2 regions of the Streptomyces sp. NPDC004051 genome follow, and region 2 is predicted to be linked to the other one. Evidence: riboswitches for the same ligand, from Rfam matches in the RefSeq annotation. Region 2 holds a riboswitch; the other holds the start of a gene.
The links. Region 2 has a riboswitch for cyclic di-AMP ahead of ACWEQO_RS25695 (M23 family metallopeptidase). Riboswitches for the same ligand answer to the same signal wherever they lie in the genome.

Region 1 (7,342 bases), on a different contig from region 2:
TTGGCCAGTGTGGTCTTCAGGAACTTCGGCGACTGGGCGCGCAGTACGGACTCGTAGGTCTCGTAGCCCTTCTCCACGTCGATGACATAGGTGGCGTGCTCCTCGGCCGCGTACGGGACGAACAGGGCCTGGCCCGCCTCCAGGTTGTCGAAGGCGAAGCTCGACACCGAGCAGGCGCGCAGCAGTTCACCGGTCTCCGGGGCGAGGCCCGGACGCAGGACGGCGCCCTGGCAGTCCGACACCCCGAGCCCGATCGCCCGGCCCTGCCCCAACGCGCCCCGCTCGTACGGCAGGAAGCCGGCCGGTTCGGCGGACGTCCCCTCGTACAGGACCGCCACCCGGGCCCGCGGCCGCACCCGGGACACGGCGGTGGCGAACTCCGGTTCCATGAAAGGGCTGCGTGGTGCGTCCGTCGCGGCGCGCAGCTCACGCCAGCGTTCCCGTTCACCCGCGCCGAGCTCCTCGAGCCTCAGCACACGTGTGCGTCCACTGCTCACCTGACCCCCCGATCAAGTCCCCCCTGGACTCTTGGAAGGTACCGCCCGGAACCCCCGGGCCGGTAGGTAGCGGACCATGTTGTCGCCAAGTGGTGCAGAGGCCTTCAACGGGTCCGTACCCGCTGATGACGGAAACGGCGGGGTGCGCGGCGACGGTGCGCAGGATAAGGGGTGCGGGTGGGCGGACGGGGGCGTTCCGGGTGAGGGTGAGTCGGGTGGGCCCGGTGTCCGTATTCTCTGATCATGGCCGCACCCACCGATTTCTCACTCATCGCCACCGACCTGGACGGGACGCTGCTGCGCGGCGACGACTCCCTCTCCGACCGGTCTCTCGCCGCACTGGCGCTGGCGACGCGGGCCGGTGCCCGGCACCTCGTGGTGACGGGCCGACCGGCGCCCGGGGTGCGGCCGCTCCTGGACAGACTGGGGAGCACGGGGCTCGCGGTGTGCGGACAGGGCGCGCAGGTGTACGACGCCGGCGCGAACCGGCTGCTGCACTCCGTCACGCTGGACCGGGAACTGGCGGAGACCGCGCTCGGCAAGATCGAGGCCGAGGTGGGGGAGGTGTACGCCGCGGTCGACCAGGACGGGGTCGACGGGCTCACCCTGATCGAGCCGGGCTACCGGATGCCGCACCCGACGCTGCCCTCCGTCCGGGTCGGGCGACGGGACGACCTGTGGGTGCTGCCGATCACCAAGGTGCTGTTGCGCCACTCCTTCCTGAGTGACGACGAGTTGGCGGAGACGGCGCGTTCGGTGGTCGGCTCGCTGGCCACGGTCACCATGTCGGGACCGGGCACCGTGGAGCTCCAGCCGTGCGGTGTCACCAAGGCGACGGGACTGGCGCTGGCCGCCGAGCACCTGGGGCTGAGCCGGGAACGGACCGTCGCCTTCGGCGACATGCCCAACGACATCCCGATGTTCCACTGGGCGGCCCACGGTGTCGCCATGGCCAACGCGCATCCCGAGCTGAAGGCGGTGGCCGACGAGGTCACCACGACGAACGAGGACGACGGCGTGGCCGTCGTCCTCGAGCGGTTGTTCGGCGCGGGGAGCGGGGCGGGGCGGGACGGCACACGCCCCACCACGTGCCGTTCCGGCCTCCGCCCCGACGGGTGACCCCGCGCACCGGGCGTGTCCCGGTGCGCCCGGACGTCCCAGTGGGCGACGTCCCAGTGGGCGATGTCTCAGTAGGCGCCGAAGACGTTGTCGATCGAGCCGTAGCGGTCCGCCGCGTAGTTGCAGGCGGCCGCGATGTTCGCGACCGGGTCGAACGGGTCGAAGGCCGTTCCGGGCACGTGGTACGCCTGGAAGGTCGGGTCGATGACCTGCAGCAGGCCCTTCGACGGGGTGCCGGCGACGGCGTTGGAGTCCCACAGGTTGATGGCCTGCGGGTTGCCGGAGGACTCGCGCATGATGTTGCGGTGGATGGAGTCGTAGCTGCCGGGGATGCCGTGCTGCGCCATGATCGACAGCGCCTCGCGGATCCAGCCGTCGAGGTTGTCCGGGTACGCCGTCGCGGTGCCGGCGGCGGCCGGGGCGGACGACACGGGGGCGGCGGAGGCGCTGGTGGCGCCGAAGACCGGGAGGGCGATCGCCGCGACGGTGGCGACGGCGAGGGAGCGGACGAGGCGGGTGCGGCCGAAGCGGCGCCGACCGGATGCGGGCGTGGCGGACATGGGTGCGTTCCTCTCCTACGCCTGCGAGGTGAGCTGTCGGGTTCGGGCGGGAGAGTGCCCGGCCGCGCCCCTGAGGGCGTGGCTTCACCCCGAGCCGTCCCGGTGAACCGGTCCGGCGACTTACCTGGGTCCCCCGCTCCTGCCGTGCGTGAGTGAGTTGATCGACGGGTGGTGCGGGCGGTGGCAGGATTCGGCGTCCGCCCGACAGGCCGGGAACGTATGCGAGAGCGCATGTCGGGAACAAGTGCGAACATTACGTATGACGCCGTTTGATCTTGTCTCGGGCTATTTGGGGGACTTGATCCTTTGCGGGCGTCAACGGTCAACTCGCGTGCGGTGAAAGGGAAGGCGTGCCCGCGGGGGAGGCGCGGGCGGGCCGGGTGGCGCGTGACCGACCTCACTGGCCGCACCGTGCGGACGCATTTGCCGCCAAGGGGAATTCCATTTCCAATTACGGCAAATCGGGCATCGGGGCGGGCAGGATGGGGTGTGTGCCGGGATGCGGTTCGGGGTGCGGGCGGGGAAAGGTGTTCGAAAAGTTGGTGAATGTCCCTTGTTGTCGACCGGTCGGAAACGATCTGATGGTGATCCGATGCCGGAGGGCGCCGTGACGTGCCGTCCAGGCGTGCTCGGACGGGCTCGGGGGAATGTGGGTGCTGGCGGTGATCGAAACATGACCGGATACGCTGACTCGAGTGATGTCAGCGACCTATCGACAACCAGCGACCCAGTGGTGAACGGTGCAAGACGTCTGAGCGTCAGTGGACACCAGCAGACAGGAGACCCCTCGTGACCGTCGTCGGGCCATTCGGGCTGAGCGTGCGGGACCAGGCTCTGGAAGCCGATGTCCGGGCCGGGATGACGGCTGTCGAGGAAGGGCTGCTCGAGGCCACCAAGAGTGAGGTCCCCTTCATCACGGGCGCCGCCCAGCACCTGGTGCGGGCCGGCGGCAAGCGGTTCCGGCCGCTGCTGGTGATGCTCGCCGCCCAGTTCGGCGACCCCCACGCGCCCGGCGTCGTACCGTCCGCCGTGGTCGTGGAGCTGACCCACCTGGCCACGCTGTACCACGACGACGTGATGGACGACGCGGGTGTGCGGCGCGGGGTGCCGAGCGCGAACACCCGCTGGGGCAACTCCGTCGCGGTCCTCACCGGCGACTTCCTCTTCGCGCGCGCCTCGCACATCCTGGCCGACCTCGGGCCGGAGGCCGTACGGGTGCAGGCGGAGGCGTTCGAGCGGCTGGTCTCCGGCCAGATCCTGGAGACCGCGGGACCGCAGGACGGCCGCGATCCGGTCGACCACTACCTGGACGTCCTCAGCGGCAAGACCGGTTCACTGGTCGCCGTCTCGTGCCGGTTCGGCGCCATGATGTCCGGCGCGGACGACGCGGTCGTGGACGTGCTGACCCAGTACGGCGAGCGGCTCGGGATCGCCTTCCAGCTCGCCGACGACGTGCTGGACATCGCCTCCGACTCCCACGAGTCCGGCAAGACCCCGGGCACCGACCTGCGCGAGGGCATTTCGACCCTGCCCGTGCTGCGGCTGCGCGAGCGGGCGGCCCGGCAGGGCCTGCCCGAGGACGTCGCGCTGTGCGAGCTGCTGGACTCCGACCTCAGTGACGACGGCCGGCACGCCGAGGCACTGCGCCTGCTGCGCGCGCACCCCGCGCTGGAGCAGGCCCGCCGGGACACCGTGCGCCATGCGCAGGAGGCCCGCGCGGTGCTGGCGCCGCTGCCGGAGTGCGAGTCGAAGACGGCCCTGGTCGAACTGTGCGACGCGGTGGTGCACCGGGCCGGCTGACCCGCCCGGCGCCCCGACCCCGACCCCGACCCCTACTGGTCGGGGGAGGGAACACCTCCTCGTGTCATACCGCAGCAGTACACGGAGTTGAGTCCGGGGTCTGACGCTTCCTCGCGTGGTGTTTGGTCAGATGGACCATGACGGACACCACTCCTCACCGCTTCGGGTGAGGATGGCGGCTCAGGGTGTGACTGGTGCGAGGAACACGAGACGCAGGCCGCCGCCGACCACGGAGGTAAGGCACACATGGCACCGTACGAATCCGACGACACGACGACCGCGGGGGCGACCCGCGAGCCGGGCCCGGGCCGGCGCAGGGCCGCGCGGTACATCGTCCCGGTCACGGTGATGGGAGTGGCGGCCGCGACCATCGGGCTCGTCCCCGCGATCGCGAACTCCGGCGCCCCGGACCTGCCGGAGATCACCGCCGCGCAGCTCATCGAGAAGATGGCCGAGTCGGACACCGAGCGGCTGTCCGGCACCGTGAAGATCACCACCGACCTCGGACTGCCGGACCTCGGCGGCCTGGAGAGCAGTCTGGCCTCCGGCGCCCTGGGCCGCGGCGAGGGCGGCTCGTCCGCCGACCCGACCGCGAAGCTCACCGAGCTGGCCTCCGGTACGCACACCCTGCGCGTCGCGGTCGACGGCCCCGACCGGCAGAAGGTGTCGCTGCTCGAGAACGCCGCCGAGTACAGCCTGATCCACAACGGCAAGGACGTCTGGGGCTACGACAGCGCGTCCAACGAGGTCTACCACGGCACGGTCGACGAGTCCGCCGAGGGCACCAGGGGCGAGGACCGGGAGAAGCAGCCCCCGGCCATGCCGAAGGACTTCGCCGAGGAGGCGCTGAAGGCGGTCGACGACACCACGTCCGTCACCGTCGACGGCACCGCGCAGGTGGCAGGCCGCGACGCCTACAAGCTGGTCGTCAAGCCCAAGCAGTCCGGTTCCACGGTCGGTGCGATCAGCATCGCGGTGGACCACGAGACCGGGACGCCGCTGAAGTTCACGCTGACCCCGACCAGCGGCGGCGCCGCCGTCGTGGACGTCGGCTTCACCAAGGTCAGCTTCGACCGGCCGGCCGCGTCGACCTTCGACTTCACCCCGCCCAAGGGCGCCAAGGTGACCGAGGAAGGCGCCCTGGAGGACGGGAAGAAGGGCGAGGAGCCCACCGGCCGGCCGGAGGGCGCCCCGAAGTCCGAGGAGGACCTCTCCGAGGGGCCCGGCGGGCTGAAGGTGCTCGGCGAGGGCTGGAACTCCGTCGCCACCTTCGACACCGGCGCCGAGGGGGGTCTGCCGACCGGTTCCGAGGGCGGTGACCTCGGCGGCTTCCTCGGCTCGCTCGGCGACCGGGTGAAGGGCGAGTTCGGCACGGGCACCGTGTTCAGCACCCGCCTGGTCAACGCCCTGTTCACCGAGGACGGCAAGGTCTACGTCGGCGCCGTCACGAAGGACGCGCTGGTGAAGGCCGCCGACGAGGCGAAGTGACGGGCTGAGCGACAGGCGGGGCGACGGGGGAGGAGACGGGCGATCGGGTCCCGGGACCTCATGACGAGGTGACCGGGACCGGTGGCGGCCACGGCTCCGCCGCCCGTGCCACGGAGAGCAGCAGCGCCTCCCGCCCGTGCGGTGCCACCACTTGGAGCCCGGCCGGGCAGCCGTCGCTGCCGAACCCGGCCGGGAGGCTCAGTGCGGGGTGCCCGCTCACGTTGAACGCCCAGGTGAGCGCGGTGGAGTAGACGTCACCGGGGCCCTCGTGGCCGTGCGGCGCGGTGGGCGTCGTGGGGGTCAGCAGCAACTCGGCGTGGGCGAAGAGGCGGGCCAGCCGCCGGTCGTTCGCTTCCCGGACGCGGTGGGCCTCGGCGAGGTCGGGGCGGGACCCGCCGGGGGCGCGCAGGGCGAGCCAGGCCGGCGCGGGGTCCAGGAGCAGCGGAGGGCGCGGGGGCCGGACGAGCCGTACGGCTCCGGCGTCGACGAGCCGGGCGACCGCGGCTCGGGCCAGCGCGACGGGCTCCTCGTCGGGATCGGCGAAGCCGAGGCCGGAGGACCAGACCGCGGTGCGGGGACCGGGCGGCGGCACCGCGACGGCGGTGGGCGGCGGCGACACCGCCCGCCACCAGGCCGCCGCGTCCGCTGCCGTCCGGGTGAGGACACCGGGTGCCGCGAGACCCGTGCGGTCGGGAGAGGGAAGGCGGCCGTGGGTGGCCTTCAGGCCGACGACCCCGCACCACGCCGCCGGGATGCGTACCGACCCCGCGCCGTCGCCGCCCGTCGCCAGCGGCACCAGCCCCGCCGCCACCGCGACCGCGGCCCCGGCCGAGGAACCGCCCGGAGTGCGCTCCGCCCGCCACGGGTTGACGGTCCGCCCGTGCGCGCCGAGTCCCCAGGTCTGCCAGGGGGTGCCGGGTCCGGGTACGGCGGTGGCGCCCACGGCCACACCACCGGCCGCGAGCAGCGGACCCGCCGCCCGGAGCCCGTGCCGCCCCTTCACGGCGATCGGCACCCCGGCCAGCGGCAGCCACTCACCCGAGCCGGGTGGACCCGCGTCGACCCGGGCGTCCACCTCGGCCGCCCGGCGCAGCGCCTCCTCGGCCCACACCTCGGTGAACGCGCACAGCACCGGATCGGCCCGCTCGATCCGCGCCAGCGCCCCCGCGACCGCATCGACGGCCCGCAGCCTCCGGGCGCGCACCGCGGCGGCGATCCCCGCCACCGTCTCGGCCCGTGCCCCGCGGAACTCCGACCCCTGTCGCATGCCCGTCCACATGCCCCTCTCCTGCCACACCGTCCGGATCCCCATGTCGGCCGTTGGGACGAGCCTGTGACAACGCGGTGACGTGAGAAACGGGGATATGCGGACAGACTCGTCACCAGGTTCACGACCCGAATGAGGGAACGATGGCGCGACTCAGCCGCGAGAAGAAGCGGGAACAGCAGCAGGCCGCACACGCGGCGAACCGTGCGGCAGTGCCGATCGACGTCCATGTTCCCGCCCCCGTGGAGGGCGTCGGCTCACGGAAGGCGTCGGTCGGCGGGGTACCGGTGGTGGCCGGACCCGGCGAGGAGGTGCAGCAGGTGGTGCTGAACCGCCTGCACCGCATCGCCGTCGCCTCGGGGCACGCCGTCCTCGCCACCATCCACGACGAGCACACCGGGTACGTGGTCCCGCTCCGGGTCGACCCCGACGGCGCCAGCCACTTCGCCGGAGAACCGGCCCCCATGGAGCCGGCAGCACCGAGGCCGGCCCCGGCCCCGGCTCCGGTGTCGGCTCCGGCTCCGGCTCCGGTGTCGGCTCCGGCTCCGGCTCCGGTGTCGGCTCCGGTGTCGGCTCCGGCTCCGGTGTCGGCTCCGATTCCGGCCCCGGCT
Region 2 (7,342 bases):
AGGTCTCCCTGCGCCGCACCCCCACCGGAGTCGACCTCCAGGTCCGGGACGACGGTCACGGCATCGGCGCCGCGGCCGAGGGCGCCGGTATCCGGGGGATGCGCGAACGGGCCCTGCTCGTCGGCGCCGACCTCGACGTGGGTCCCGCTCCCGGCGGCGGGACCCGGGTGTGCCTCGCCGTGCCCGTTCCCGTACGGGGTCCCGCGCCCGTGCGGGCCGTGCCGACCGTGACCGCCGCTCCCGACCGGAGACGCCGAACATGACCGACCCGGCTCCCGCCAGCACTCCCACCGGCCCCGCCGAGGGTCCGCCCCCCACCCGTATCCTCCTCGCCGACGACCACGCGCTGGTCCGCCGGGGCGTACGCCTCATCCTCGACGGCGAACCGGACCTGACGGTCGTCGCCGAGGCCGACAACGGGGCCGAAGCCATCGAGCAGGCCCGCGTCCACGAACCCGACCTGGCCATCCTCGACATCGCCATGCCCCGCCTGACCGGCCTCCAGGCGGCCCGCGAGCTCTCCCGCGCCCTCCCGCAGACGCGGATCCTCATCCTGACCATGTACGACAACGAGCAGTTCTTCTTCGAGGCGCTCGGCGCCGGCGCCTCCGGATACGTCCTCAAGTCCGTCGCCGACCGCGACCTGGTGGAGGCCTGCCGGGCCACCATGCGCGGCGAGCCGTTCCTCTACCCGGGCGCCGTCAACGCCCTGATCCGCAACTACCTCGAACTCGCCCGGGACGGCCGGAACCTGCCCGCCAAGGCCATCACGGACCGGGAGGAGGAGATCCTCAAACTGGTCGCCGAGGGGCACACCTCGCAGCAGATCGCCGATCTCCTCGTCATCAGTCCCAAGACCGTGGAGCGCCACCGCGCCAACCTGCTGGCCAAGCTCGACCTGAAGGACCGGCTGGAACTCACCCGGTACGCCATCCGGGTCGGCCTGATCGAGCCCTGATCGAGCCCGGTCCGTCACCGGAGCCGACACCCGGGCGCCCGGTCCGTCACCGGAGCCGACACCCAGGGGCCCGGACCGGTCCTACCGCTCGGCCTCGGCGGGCAGGGGCTCCGCCTCCCGGTCGCGTCCGGTGTCCAGGTCGGGCGCGGGCCCGTCGTCCGGAGCGTCGGGCGGGGCCCCGGGTGGGGGCCCGTGGTCGGACCGCCGTGCCCGTACGGCGCGCAGGGCGCGCGCGAGCAGATCGGCCCGTCCGGCGAGCACCGGGCCGAGGACGGCGAGGACGAGCACGTATCCGGCGATGAACGCGGTGAGCCGGCCGTCCAGCCCCGCGCCGGTGGCCATGGCGGCCAGGATCAGCGCGAACTCACCCCGGGCGACGAGCGTGGTCGCGATGTCGGCGGCGATGTCGGCGCCGTAGCGGTACAGGCGGGCGACCAGCAGGCCCGCGGCCAGGTTCATGGTGAGGGTCAGCACCACGGCGACGGAGACCGGACCGGCGACGGAGGCGATGTCACCGGGGTCGATGGCCAGCCCGAAGGCGAAGAAGAAGATCGCCGCGAAGGCGTCGCGCAGCGGATGCACCAGGGTGCGGATCCGGGGTGCGGAGGGAGTGCCGGCCACGATCAGGCCGACCATGAACGCGCCGATGGCGTCGACGACCCCGAGCACCTCGGAGACGCCCGCGACCAGGATCGCGGTGCCGAGGAAGGTGACGACCAGCAGCTCGTTGTCGCGCACCGCCAGCAGCCGGCCGAACAGCCGGCCGCCGAAGCGGGCGGCGACGGCGAGCACCATCAGGAAGCCGAACGCCTTGGCCGCCTGGAGCGCCATGTCCGTGAGGCCCCGGGCGTCGCTGAGAACGGGCTGCAGGGCGGCGAGATAGAGGGCGAGGAAGATGTCCTCGACGACGGTGACGCCGAGGATGAGGCGGGTCTCGGGCCGGCCGATGTGGCCCAGCTCGATCAGGATCTTCGTGACGATCGCCGAGGAGGAGATGCCCAGCACCCCGGCGAGCACCAGGGCCTCCCGCGCGCCCCAGCCGAGGGCGAACCCGAAGCCCAGTCCCGCGCCGACGTTGAGCAGCAGGTAGATGCCGCCGGCGGTGAGCAGCCGTCTGCCGCCCCGTCTCAGATCGTCGAGGTGGAACTCCAGCCCCAGGTAGAAGAGGAGCAGGACGAGACCGAGCGCCGAGAGCATCCCGAAGTCGTGCGCGTCCTCGACCAGGACCGGGCCCGGGGTGTGCGGGCCGAGCAGGATGCCGGCGAGCATGAACAGGGGGATGGTCGGCAGTCCGATCCGGCTGCCGAGGCGGGCGAGGAACGCGGCGGCGAGGAAGGCGCCGCCCATGGCGAGCAGTGTGTCGGCATGTCCCACGGGCCACCGCCTTCCACAGCACGGGAACGGAGCGTGATCTCATCGACTGAGCCGAGTGGGGGCCGCTCCTTCGCGTCGATGGGGGTTCTTCGCCATACAGAGCCGCGGGCGGTGCGTCGGGGACCACAGAGGGGTCCGGGAGCCACTTGTCGCCTTCCCACGCTCACATCCGGCCCCACGCGACGACCATCCGTGGCACCACTCATGTCTGAGGGAGGGCGACACCCACGTGGGCCCCGGCCCGGCCCACGATCCGCTTGTCAGACTTGAGTCAGTTCAGTGGTCCGCGGCCCCGCGGTCCCGACCCCGTCCCCAGGAGCGCGTCGATGCCCCACCCGTACGTCCTGCTGTCCGCCGCCGTCTCCCTGGACGGCTACCTCGACGACACCGGCCCCGAGCGGCTGCTGCTGTCCGGTCCGGCCGACTTCGACCGGGTCGACGAGGTGCGGGCGTCGGTCGACGCGATCCTGATCGGCGCCGGCACGATCCGCGCCGACAACCCCCGCCTGCTGGTCAACTCGCCCGAGCGGCGGGCCGCCCGGGTCGCCGAGGGCCGGCCCGAGTACCCGCTGAAGGTCAGCGTCAGCGGCTCCGGCGACCTGGACCCGACGGCGCGGTTCTGGCACACCGGCGGCGAGAAGGTCCTCTACACGACCGACGAGGGCGCCGAACGCGCCCACGCGCACGGCCTCGCCACCGACGTCGTACCGCTCGGCGCCGCACTCGACTGGCGGCGGCTCCTCACGCACCTGTACGACGTGTACGGCGTCCGGCGGCTCATGGTGGAGGGCGGCGGCCTGATCCACACCCAGCTCCTCACCCAGGGCCTCGCCGACGAGCTCCAGCTGGTCCTCGCCCCGCTCTTCGTCGGCGACCCGGACGCCGCCCGCCTCTTCGGCCCCGGCGCCTATCAGGGCGGCCGGCTGCGGCTGCTGGAGACCCGCCCGGTCGGCGACGTCGTCCTCATGCGCTACGAGCCCACCGCCCCCGGCGCCGGCCCGCTCCCCGTCGCCGCCGACCACCACTGGCTGGCCCTCGCCTGCGAACTGGCGGCCCTGTGCCCGCCGTCGGAGACGGCCTTCAGCGTGGGCGCGGTGGTGGTCGCGGCCGACGGCACCGAACTGGCCCGCGGCCACTCCCGGGAGGGCGGCGACCCGCTGGTGCACGCCGAGGAGGCCGCCCTCGCCAAGACCGACCCCACGGATCCACGGCTCACGACCGCCACCGTGTACTCCAGCCTGGAGCCCTGCGCGCGCCGCGCCTCGCGCCCGGCGCCCTGCGCTCGGCTGATCCTGGACGCGGGGGTGCGGCGGGTGGTCACCGCCTGGCGGGAGCCGGACACCTTCGTGGCGGACGCCGACGGCAGCGGGGTGCTGGCCTCCGGGGGCGCCCGGGTCGTCGTACTGCCCGAGCACGAGGAGGCGGCCACGGCGCCGAACGGCCATCTGGTCGGCCGGTGACGAGACGACGGCGGTGACGGCGGCGGCGATGGCGAAGGCGGTGGCGGCGACGGCGAGGCGATGAGGAGTGTGCGGAGTGTCCCCCGCATGCCGTATGCTGGTGACACAACGACGCGGGGTGGAGCAGCTCGGTAGCTCGCTGGGCTCATAACCCAGAGGTCGCAGGTTCAAATCCTGTCCCCGCTACTGAAGGCCGAGGGCCGGAATCCGAAAGGGTTCCGGCCCTCGGTCGTTCTCGGCTTCCGCGCCGCTGTCACGCCAGGTGATCGGGTCGGCGCGCTGCGCATAACAACTGATAAACCGTCAGTTTCAATGTGACGCGTGAGGCATGGTCAACTCGCCCGACTTTGCCCGACCGTGGCGCTTAAGTCCGCGTGGAAATCGTTAACGATCAAGAGGAACGGCTTGGAATCCGGCCCCCACCTCTATTAACGTTCGATAACGCAGCGCGGTCGTCCCAGCCGTCACACGAGTCGGCTCCGTGCGCATGCGCCGAATCCCGTAAGGGAACCGGGGAACCAACATCTTGGGGTGAATCGCGTGGACGCCCCCGTGGAGACACGGAGCGTGTACGCGCGTAGGAGACCTTCCTGCTCCGAACCCGTCAGCTAACCCGGTAGGCGAGAAGGAAGGAAAGGAGTACGCCCAGGTGGCGTCGAACCGGCCTGCTCCCGAGGCCCCCTTCATGCCGAGCCAGTACGACGGCGACCCCTTCGTCTACGGCGGTGCCCGCCCCGACGAGGGCCCCTTCGAGGAGTGGAACCCCACCGAGGAGTCCGTCCGCCCCGTGCGCGGCCGGCACCGTGTCGGCAAGCAGCGCGGCGGAGGTCTCGCCCGCAGCTCCACGGTCCTGGGCGTCGGCGTCATAGCGGCGGTCGCCGGTGGCGGCATGGCCAGCGCCCAGACCGGCAAGCCGCCGGTCTCGATCTCGATGCCGGACCTTCCCTCTGTCGGTTCCCTCATCGCCGACGAGGAAACCCCCGCGGGCTCCGCCACCGCGCTCAGTGACATCGGTACGGTCGCCGACGAGGTCACTGAGCAGGGCGGCTCCGACGCCGGCGAGGCGCTGCACGCCCGGATCATGGCCCAGGTCGAGCAGCAGCAGAGCCAGGCCGAGGACAAGGCCGCCGCCGAGGCCGCCGCCGCCGCGGAGCAGGAGGCCAAGGAGAAGGCCGCCGCCGCGAAGAAGGAGGCGGAGGAGAAGGCCGCCGAGGAGAAGCGGAAGGCGGAGGAGGAGGCCAAGCAGAAGGCCGAGGCCGAGCGCCTCGCCGAGCTGGCCCGGCAGTACGCGCTGCCCACCTCCTCGTACACCATTTCCTCGACCTTCGGTCAGGCCGGCGCCTACTGGGCCTCCGGCCAGCACACCGGCCTGGACTTCGCCGCCCCCACGGGCACGCTGATCAAGGCGGTCCACACCGGCACGATCACCTCCGCCGGGTGGGACGGCTCCTACGGCTACAAGACCGTGCTGACGCTCGACGACGGCACCGAGATCTGGTACGCCCACCAGTCCTCCATCAACGTCAGCGTCGGCCAGCAGGTCAACACCGGCGACGTGATCGGCCGCGTCGGCTCCACCGGCAACTCCACCGGCGCCCACCTCCACCTGGAGGTCCACACCGCCGGCTCCGGCGCGGGCATCGACCCGCTGGCCTGGCTCCAGTCCAAGGGCCTCACCGTCTGAGACGACCACAGCCCCGGCAGTTCTGACGACGACCCCCCGACGTCAGGGCTGCCGGTCAGGCGTTTTCAGGGGCGGTACGTCTCAGGGGCGGTACGGGTACGCGTACGGGTTCGGCCGGTACGCGGAATGCCCGAGGTGGGCGGGACGCGCGGGGTACGGGGCATACGAGAGGGCCGTCGCGCCGTGCACGCCGTACACGCCGTACGCGCCGTGCACCGGCCAGAGCGGCACGGGCGGCGCGGTGGCGCGGGCCGCGTGCTCCAGGGCCGGGCGGGCCGCGTCGCGGCGGCGCCACAGCTCCCGCAGCAGCTCCCCCTCCCGCGCGGCGAAGTCCGTGCCCACGCGGCCGCGGCGCGCCCGGTGCCGCAGGAACGCCAGGGACGTCGCGTACGCCTCGTACCGCACCACCGTCCGGGCCGCCTCCCGGCCCCCGTGCCGGCGCGCGTACCGCCGGGCGAGGCGCCGGGCCCGCATCGAGCCGAGGGCGAACGGCTGGGCCGGGCTCAGCCAGCCGGCGGCGACGTACACGGGCAGTTCCGTGCGCACGGTCCGCAGCTCGCGTTGCCGCGTCCACACCACCAGCCAGGTCAGCAGGCCGAACGACGGCACCATGAACGCCCCGTACACGGCGAAGAAGCCGTACTCGCCGAGGACCGAGGAGCCGTTCCACAGCGCGTGCATGCCCATCGCGAGCAGCAGACCGCCCAGCGGCGGCAGGACGCGCCACCGGCGCCGACGTTCGACGGCGAGCGCGGCGATGCCGAAGCCGATGCCGGTGAGCACGGTGAAGAGCGGGTGCGCGAACGGCGACATGACGACGCGGACGAAGAAGGTCGCCGCGGTGACGGAGGAGACACCGCTGCCGCCGGTGAGCTGGTCGGTGCCGAAGGCGTTGCCCAGGTAGAGGATGTTCTCGGTGAAGGCGAAGCCGGTGGCGGCGACCCCGGCCGTCACCACGCCGTCGAGGATCCCGGTGAAGTCGCGTCTGCGGAAGAGGAAGACCAGCAGGACGGCGGCGGCCTTCGCCGACTCCTCCACGACGGGGGCTATGACGGTCGCGCCGAGGGTGTCGGCGCGGGACGGGTCCGCCGTCTCCGTCGCTATCCACTGGGTGGCGAAGCTGTTGGCGACGATCGCCATCAGCGCGGCGGCGCAGGCGCCCCACGCGAAGGAGAAGACGAGGTTGCGCCAGGGGCCCGGCGCGACCCGGTCCAGCCAGCGGAAGGCGGCGATGAGCAGCGGCACCGGGAGGACGGCGAGGCCGAGACCGACCAGGAAGCCCTCCGTGCCGGTCTGCTCGCGGACCAGAGCCAGGATGACCAGGCCGGAGAGCGAGAGGAGGGCGATCAGCGCCCCGTGGCGCACCCAGGGCCGCTGCCACCAGTGCACGTGCTTCGGGGCTCGTCCGGGCGGCCCGGCGGGGGGTGCCACCGCGTCGGGCCGCGTCGGGTACGGACGGCTGGTGTCCACGGCATTGACCCTAACGAGGGAAGGGCGCTGCCCGCAGGTACGCCGGATGGGCTCAGGGGCCGGTGGGGGGTTGCCCGGTGGGTCGGTCACCGGGCCGGTCGTCGTGCGGTACGCGGCGGAAGAGCAGGTCGTTCACCACATGGCCCTTCTCCAGCCCCTGTCCCTCGAAACGGGTCAGCGGGCGGAACTCCGGACGCGGCGCGAAACCGCCGTCGGCCACGGTGTTCTCGAAGGCGGGATGCGCGGTCAGCACCTCGAGCATCTGCCGGGCGTACGGCTCCCAGTCGGTGGCGCAGTGCACGACCGCGCCCGGTGCCAGCCGGGTCGCGGCGAGGGTGAGGAAGTCGGGCTGGATCAGCCGGCGCTTGTGGTGCCGCTTCTTGGGCCAGGGGTCGG

Region 1: linked by a shared signal. The riboswitch ahead of ACWEQO_RS06695 (transglycosylase SLT domain-containing protein) and the one ahead of ACWEQO_RS25695 (M23 family metallopeptidase) in region 2 are both predicted to bind cyclic di-AMP.

The regions. Positions count from the first base shown of each region.
Region 1 covers NZ_JBSGHG010000003.1:289,802-297,143, reverse strand. The annotation lists gene ACWEQO_RS06705 (GNAT family N-acetyltransferase) at 1-476, opposite strand, end outside; gene ACWEQO_RS06700 (HAD family hydrolase) at 741-1,616, shown strand; gene ACWEQO_RS06695 (transglycosylase SLT domain-containing protein) at 1,685-2,176, opposite strand; cyclic di-AMP (ydaO/yuaA leader) riboswitch at 2,180-2,341, opposite strand; gene ACWEQO_RS06690 (polyprenyl synthetase family protein) at 2,966-3,976, shown strand; gene ACWEQO_RS06685 (LolA family protein) at 4,223-5,464, shown strand; gene ACWEQO_RS06680 (amidase family protein) at 5,523-6,731, opposite strand; gene ACWEQO_RS06675 (tetratricopeptide repeat protein) at 6,875-7,342, shown strand, end outside.
Region 2 covers NZ_JBSGHG010000029.1:71,887-79,228, forward strand. The annotation lists gene ACWEQO_RS25670 (HAMP domain-containing sensor histidine kinase) at 1-263, shown strand, start outside; gene ACWEQO_RS25675 (response regulator) at 260-958, shown strand; gene ACWEQO_RS25680 (cation:proton antiporter) at 1,040-2,332, opposite strand; gene ACWEQO_RS25685 (dihydrofolate reductase family protein) at 2,659-3,792, shown strand; tRNA gene ACWEQO_RS25690 (tRNA-Met) at 3,905-3,978, shown strand; cyclic di-AMP (ydaO/yuaA leader) riboswitch at 4,273-4,430, shown strand; gene ACWEQO_RS25695 (M23 family metallopeptidase) at 4,442-5,476, shown strand; gene ACWEQO_RS25700 (PrsW family intramembrane metalloprotease) at 5,558-6,946, opposite strand; gene trmB (tRNA (guanosine(46)-N7)-methyltransferase TrmB) at 6,999-7,342, opposite strand, start outside.